2 regions of the Streptomyces sp. NPDC101118 genome follow, and region 2 is predicted to be linked to the other one. Evidence: riboswitches for the same ligand, from Rfam matches in the RefSeq annotation. Region 2 holds a riboswitch; the other holds the start of a gene.
The links. A riboswitch is a leader RNA that binds a small molecule or an ion and turns the genes downstream of it on or off. The one in region 2 is predicted to bind cobalamin.

Region 1 (3,627 bases), on a different contig from region 2:
CGCCACCACCGACTCGCGGACCGCGCCGCGCAGCGAGACGCGCAGCCCGTCCTCCTCGTCGATGCCCAGCCCGTGCCGGAACGGCAGCACGCCGTACGTCGCGCGGCCGGTGAGCCCGCGCAGCATCTCCAGGCCGGGCTCCAGCAGCGAGACGTCGCCCCGGAACTTGTTGACCAGGTAGCCGGCCACCAGCTCCTGGTCCTCGGCGCTGAGCAGGGCGGTGGTGCCGAAGAAGGACGCGAACACCCCGCCCCGGTCGATGTCGCCGACCACGACCACCGGGAACCGGGCCGCCCGGGCGATGCCCATGTTCACGATGTCGGTGCGCCGCAGGTTGATCTCGGCCGGGCTGCCGGCCCCCTCGCAGATCACGGCGTCATACGTGCCCCGCAGCTGCTCCAGGCAGTCCGTCACCACACCGAGCAACTGCTCCTGACGGCCGCCGTGGTAGCCGCGGGCGCTCATCTCGCCCACCGGCCGGCCCAGCAGCACCACCTGGCTGGAGCGGTCGCTGCCGGGCTTGAGGAGCACCGGGTTCATCAGCGCGGTCGGCTCCACCCGGGCCGCCTGGGCCTGCATGGCCTGGGCGCGGCCGATCTCGGCGCCCTCGCGCGTGACGAAGGAGTTGAGGGACATGTTCTGCGCCTTGAAGGGCGCGACCTTCACGCCCTGCCGGGCGAGCCAGCGGCAGATGCCGGCGGTGACGACGCTCTTCCCCGCGTCCGAGGTGGTGCCGGCGACCAGCAGACCGCCGCCGAGCCGTGCCGAGGAGCCGCTCATGCCCTGCCTTCCTTGTGGGTGCGCGCGATGCGCGCCGCGAGGGTCCGGCCGGCCACGCAGGCGCCCAGCGCCAGCCACGTGACCCGCCGGGAGAGCCGTACCGCCCGTTCGATGTCCGGCACGGCGACCGGGCGGCCGGCCGCGCCGTTGAGCACCGGCCGGTGCTCGACGCGTCCGCCGTACGCGAGGGTGCCGCCCATCCGTACGCCGAGCGCCCCCGCGAAGGCGGACTCGACCGGTCCGGCGTTGGGGCTGGGGTGCTTGGCCGCGTCCTGCTGCCAGGCCCGGACCGCCCCCCGACGATCCGGGCCCGCCAGCACCGCCGCGGCGGCCGTGAGCCGCGCTCCCGGCCAGCCCGCGAGGTCGTCCAGCCGGGCCGAGGCCCAGCCGTAGCGGAGGTAACGGGGCGACTTGTGGCCCACCATGGCGTCCAGCGTGTTCACGGCGCGGAATGCGGCCAGTCCCGGGACGCCCGCGACCGCGCCCCAGACCAGGGCCCCGACCACGGCGTCCGAGGTGTTCTCGGCGACCGACTCCACGACCGCCCGCGCGATCTGCTGCTCGTCCAGGGAGTGCGGGTCGCGCCCGCACAGGTGGGGCAGGCGTTCGCGGGCCACGTCGGCATCGCCGGCGGCGAGCGCCCCGCCGATGGCCCGCGCCTCACGGGCCAGCGAGGTGCCGCCGACCACGGCCCAGGTGGCGGTGGCGGTCAGCGCGATACGGAGCGGGGCGGGCCTGGAGCGCACGGCGCGGGCGCCGAGCGCGCCCAGGGCCGCCGCACCACCGGCGCAGAGGAGTGTGTGGAGTGCGCCGCGGCCCCGGTGGTCGCGCCAGAGGGCGCGTTCCACGGCGGCGGCGGCGCGTCCGAAGGCGGCGACGGGGTGCCCGCGGCGCGGATCACCGAGGATCCGGTCGCCGATCAGGCCCGCCGCCGCGCCGTACGCGAACACGCGGTCGGCACGCATGGCAGGTATGTCCTCACTCAGGGTCCGCGCCCTGGTTCGACGTAAACCGGCGGTGAGAGTTCCTGGCTCCCGGGGCTGGTGTGCTCCCCGGTGACAGTGGCGGGACCGCGCCGGATTCGCACCGGACTTCCTCTCCTGCCGCCGTGATGGCTCGGGCAGTCCACCACGCACCGCGACAGCCCGTCAACTTGCCGTTGACCTGCCCTTAAGGGAACGCCCGGGGGAGTGCGGGCCACGACGGGGACAACGCGGCGGGACACGCAAAAGAACTCCCCCGCGGGTGTCCCGCGGGGGAGTTCGGGCCGTCAGGTCAGCTGACGATCAGGTAGATGCCGTACGCCACGGCCGCCGCGCAGAGCGCGAAGGAGGCGTACGCGCCCGTGCGGGCCAGGGTGGCGCTGCCGCCCCGCTCGGTGGCCGCCTCGTGCTTCGAGAGGCCGACGATGCCGAGGGTGAAGAGCGTCACCAGGAGCACGGTGGCCGACAGGCTCACGCCGAAGACGGAGCCGAGGGCTGCCCAGTCGATGTCCATACCGCTTGATCCTCTGTGGTCAGACCGCGGCGGCCGGGGCCGCCGGGGACTCGGGGTGCTGGGAGGGGGCCGGGATGGTGGCCTTGAGGTCCTCGTCCGCGACGGCGGCGGTGGTGCCGGCCGGCGGCGGGGTCACGGCCGCGATGGCGGTGGTGACCACACCGGGCTCCTCGGCGTCCACGTCGTTGACGTTGTTGTGGTCGACGACCTGGCGGCGCGAGATCAGCCAGATGGCGAGGCAGGAGCCGACGAGGAAGACCGCGACGGCGGCGACGCCCCAGTCGCCCTGGCGGGTGACCAGCTCGGCGCCGGCGCTGACCAGCGCGGCGGCCGGCAGGGTCAGGCCCCACGCGACGAACATGCGGGTGGCGGTGGACCAGCGGACCACGCCGCCCTTGCGGCCGAGGCCGGCACCCATGACCGCGCCGGAGCACGAGTGGGTGGTGGAGAGGGAGAAGCCCAGGTTGGAGGAGGCCAGGATGACGCTCGCGGCCGAGGTCTGGGCGGCGAAGCCCTGCTGCGGCTGGAGGTCGGTCAGGCCCTTGCCCATGGTGCGGATGATGCGCCAGCCGCCGAGGTAGGTGCCGAGGGCGATGGCCATACCGGCGGAGACGATGACCCAGACCGGCGGGTTCGCGTCGGGCGCGATGGCGCCGCCGGCGATCAGGGCCAGGGTGATGATGCCCATCGTCTTCTGCGCGTCGTTGGTGCCGTGCGCCAGGGAGACCAGGCCCGCGGAGGCGATCTGCCCGGCGCGGTAGCCCTTGGCGGAGGTCTTCTCGCCGACCTTGTTGCCCAGCTTGTACGTGACCTTGGTGGCCAGCATCGCGGCCACGCCGGCCACGATCGGGGCGGCGACGGCGGGGATGAGGACCTTGGTGACGACGACGCCGCCGTTGACGGCGCCGATGCCCGCGGAGGCGACCGCGGCACCGATCAGACCACCCATCAGGGCGTGGGAGGAGCTGGACGGCAGTCCGACCAGCCAGGTCAGCAGGTTCCAGAGGATCGCGCCGACCAGGGCGGCGAAGATCACTTCAGGCTGGATGCCCTCCTCGTTGACCAGGCCCTTGGAGATCGTCTTGGCGACCTCCACGGACATGAACGCGCCGACGAGGTTGAGCACGGCGGACATGGCCACCGCCGTCTTGGGCTTGAGAGCGCCAGTCGAGATGGTGGTGGCCATCGCGTTGGCGGTGTCGTGGAAACCGTTCGTGAAGTCGAAGACGAGAGCGGTAACGATCACGATCCCGAGGAGAAGCGTTATGTGCTCCATTTACCCAGGCTTCTGTTTGAGGTCAGTGGCTTCGTTGAACGTAGGCAACCTGAGTGAACGGAAGATGAACTGGG
Region 2 (3,627 bases):
CGCTGCGGCCCTGGAGCCCCGTGCACCGGGACTTCCTGGAGCAGTTCGCCGAGCTGGCCGCGGTCAACGTCGGCTCCCTGATCGCCAACGCGCGCACCGACGAGCTCCTCGACCGCTCCCAGCGCCTCACCGTCGAACTGCGCGCCCGGTCCCAGGAACTCCAGGTCCGGCAGGGCGAACTCCAGCGCAGCAACGCCGAACTGAAGGAGAAGGCGGCCCTGCTGGCCGACCGCAACCGCGACATCGAGCGCAAGAACCTGGAGATCGAGCAGGCCCGCCAGGAGCTGGAGGAACGCGCCCAGCAGCTGTCCCGCACCTCGATGTACAAGTCGGAGTTCCTGGCCAACATGAGCCACGAACTGCGCACCCCGCTCAACAGCCTGCTGATCCTGGCCCAGTTGCTCGCCCAGAACCCCGACGGCAACCTCACGGAGAAGCAGGTCGACTACGCCACGGTGATCCACTCCGCCGGCTCCGACCTGCTCCAGCTGATCAACGACATCCTGGACCTGTCGAAGGTCGAGGCCGGCAAGATGGACGTGCACCCCGAGCCGGTCTCGCTGCGCCGCCTGCTCGACTACGTGGACGCCACCTTCCGCCCGGTGGCCGACGAACGCGGCCTCGACTTCCGCGTCTCGGCCGCGACCGACGTCGCCGACGAACTGGTCACGGACGAGTCCCGGGTCCGCCAGGTGCTGCGCAACCTGGTCTCCAACGCCCTCAAGTTCACCGAGACCGGCGGCGTCGAACTCGGCGTCGAGGTCCCGGACCCCGACCTGGTCCCGACGGAGCTGCGCGGCGCGGGCCCCCTGCTCGCGTTCACGGTCACCGACACCGGGATCGGCATCCCCCAGGACCGGCTCGACTCCGTCTTCGGCGCCTTCCAGCAGGGCGACGGCACCATCGCCCGGCACTACGGCGGCACCGGCCTGGGCCTCACCATCAGCCGCGAGGTGGCGGTGCTGCTCGGCGGCGTGATCACCGTGCGGAGCACCGAGGGCGAGGGCAGCAGGTTCGCCCTGTACCTGCCGGTGCGCATCGGCCGGGACGCCGCGGAGCGGGCTCCCGACGAGTCCGGGACGGCGGCCGAGGAGCTGGGCGAGGAGACCGGCACGGCGACCCTGGCGGGACGCACCGTGCTGGTCATCGACGACGACCCCCGCAACGTCTTCGCGCTCACCGAGATCCTGCGCGGTGCCGGGATGGAGGTGCTCAGCTCGGGCAACGGCGAGGCCGGCATCGAGCTGCTGATCGCCCACCGGGAGGTGGAACTCGTCGTGATGGACCTGATGATGGCCGGGCTCGACGGGTACGCCGCCACCCGCGCCATCCGCGCGATGCCCGAGTTCGCCACGGTGCCGGTCGTGGTGGTCACGGCCAAGGCCATGCCGGACGACCGGACCGAGGCCCTGGCCGCCGGGGCCACCGACTACGTCACCAAGCCGGTCGACCCGGAGCGGCTGCTGGCCGCCGTGCGGACCTGGCTGGCGGTGGACTGAGGGGCCCTACACCGCCGAGCCGAGCCTGAGGTTCCAGCGGCCCGCGCGGCCGCTGAGTTCCGTCGTCGTGCCGGGGCGGGCGTCCAGCCGCCAGAAGACCGCCGGCGGCAGGCCCAGGGCGTGCACGACGGCCGCGCGGACGAAGGCCTGCTCGGCCTCCACGCGGTGCGGGCCCGGAGCAAGTCCGGCCAGCCAGTCCCCGGCACGGGCGACCAGCTCCTCGACCGATTCGCCGCCGGGGGGCGCGTACGCAGGGTCGGTGAGCCAGCGGTGCACGGCGGCCGGGTCCTCGGCGGCCACCTCGTCCAGCGTGCGGCCGGCCCAGACCCCCGTACGAAGGCCGAACGGGCCTCCGGCGCCGAACCGCCCCCGCCCCGCGTCGCCGTCCAGGAGCGGGGTGACCAGGCGAACTCGTACCGATGGGGGGTTCATAAGCGGAGCATAAACGCGGTACGGTCTCGGACGACATGACGACGGTATGACGGAAGCACCGGTGAGAATCCGGCACGGTCGCGCCACTGTGAATCCCCTCCCACGGGCGGGGTGAGTCAGACCCGTAGCCGTCGTTGAGTGCACCACTGACCGGGACGCGTGTTCCCTCTGGAGGTACTGCCATGGCTCAGACCGCCGTGCCCGCGACGACCGAAGTCGCCCCCATCGCCCCCATCTCCCTGAAGACGCTGGCTCCTTGGGCCGTGTTCTTCGGCGTCGTGATGCTGGTCCTGCTCTACTTCGTCGGTGCCGAGCAGGGCGCCACCTCCGTCATGCAGGGCGAGACCATCCACGAGTGGCTGCACGACGGCCGCCACCTCCTCGGCTTCCCCTGCCACTGATCCAACGGCGAGGAACCGATCGTGAACTCTGTCTCCGTACGGGCCCTGCTGGTCCGCGGAATGCTGGCGGGGCTGGTCGCGGGCGTGCTCGCGATGCTGGTCTCGTACTTCCTCGGTGAGTCGAAGGTCGACGCGGCCATCGCCATCGAGGAGGCGGGCGCCCACGCGGCGGCCGCCGGCCACGCCCACGAGCACGCCGAGGAGGTCGTCAGCCGCGCCCTGCAGTCCACGGCCGGTCTGGCCACCGGCGTCGTGCTCTACGGCGTCGCGCTGGGCGGCATCGCGGCGCTTGTCTTCTGCTTCGTCCTGGGCCGCATCGGGCGGTTCGGGGCGCGGGCGACGGCCGCACTGGTGACGGCCGGGGCCTTCGTGGCCGTGACGCTCGTGCCGTTCTTCAAGTACCCCGCCAACCCCCCGGCCGTCGGCGACCCCGACACCGCCGGGAAGCGCACCGTGCTCTACCTGCTGATGATCGCGCTGAGCGTGCTGCTGTCGGCGGGTGCGGTGATCCTGGGACGCCGGCTGGCGCCCAGGCTCGGCAACTGGAACGCCTCCGTCGCCGCGGGCGTGTTCTTCGTCGCCGTGATCACCCTGGCGTACGCGTTCCTGCCCGCCGTGAACGAGGTGCCGGCGGACTTCCCGGCCACCCTGATCTGGCAGTTCAGGCTCGCCTCCCTGGCGATCCAGGCCACGCTGTGGGCCGCCTTCGGCGTGGCCTTCGGCATCCTCGCGGAGCGGGTGCTGGAGCCCGCGCCGGCCGCGCCGGCGGGGAACACCGCCGGCAATTCCGCCGCAACTGCCGCCTGAGGAGCTGTTTCTGCCTTCTCAGGACTACTTCACACGCTGCCCCTTCGGGTACAACGGCCCTGTCACAAGGGCGAGTTATCCGGGGGGCGGCGCCGTGAACGAACCTGTCACGCGACAGCGGGTCTGGTACTGGTACGGCTGGACGGGCTCCGCGCCGTTCTGGCTGAACGCGTTATTGCTGGGGCTCGTGCCCTTCCTGCACGTGCTGCTGGTCCCGCAGATAGCGATCATCACCACCCTGGCCGCGCTGGGCGGACTCGTACGCCAGCTGGTCTTCCACGACTACGGCCACGCCGGGCTGCACCTCGCCGCGCTGGTCCTCGGCGCGCACGCGGTGGTCCTCGGGTTCATGGTCAGCACCTAGGCGGTGGCCTCCGGGCCGGGCCGGGTCAGCTCGCCGCGTCCGGTGCGGTGCGTACGACGGCCTGGTCGCCCCGCGGCCCGAACAGGTGCAGGATCTCCACCGGCTCCGGCCCGGCCGGGCCGAA

Region 1: another riboswitch for cobalamin. It lies ahead of ACIQUQ_RS08670 (cobalamin biosynthesis protein); the one in region 2 lies ahead of ACIQUQ_RS10370 (CbtB-domain containing protein).

The regions. Positions count from the first base shown of each region.
Region 1 covers NZ_JBIVZG010000003.1:613,222-616,848, forward strand. The annotation lists gene ACIQUQ_RS08665 (cobyric acid synthase) at 1-780, opposite strand, end outside; gene ACIQUQ_RS08670 (cobalamin biosynthesis protein) at 777-1,745, opposite strand; cobalamin riboswitch at 1,781-1,926, opposite strand; gene ACIQUQ_RS08675 (hypothetical protein) at 2,056-2,277, opposite strand; gene ACIQUQ_RS08680 (anion permease) at 2,297-3,553, opposite strand.
Region 2 covers NZ_JBIVZG010000004.1:331,570-335,196, forward strand. The annotation lists gene ACIQUQ_RS10360 (HAMP domain-containing protein) at 1-1,499, shown strand, start outside; gene ACIQUQ_RS10365 (histidine phosphatase family protein) at 1,506-1,931, opposite strand; cobalamin riboswitch at 1,936-2,079, shown strand; gene ACIQUQ_RS10370 (CbtB-domain containing protein) at 2,114-2,332, shown strand; gene ACIQUQ_RS10375 (CbtA family protein) at 2,354-3,139, shown strand; gene ACIQUQ_RS10380 (hypothetical protein) at 3,327-3,503, shown strand; gene ACIQUQ_RS10385 (helix-turn-helix domain-containing protein) at 3,529-3,627, opposite strand, start outside.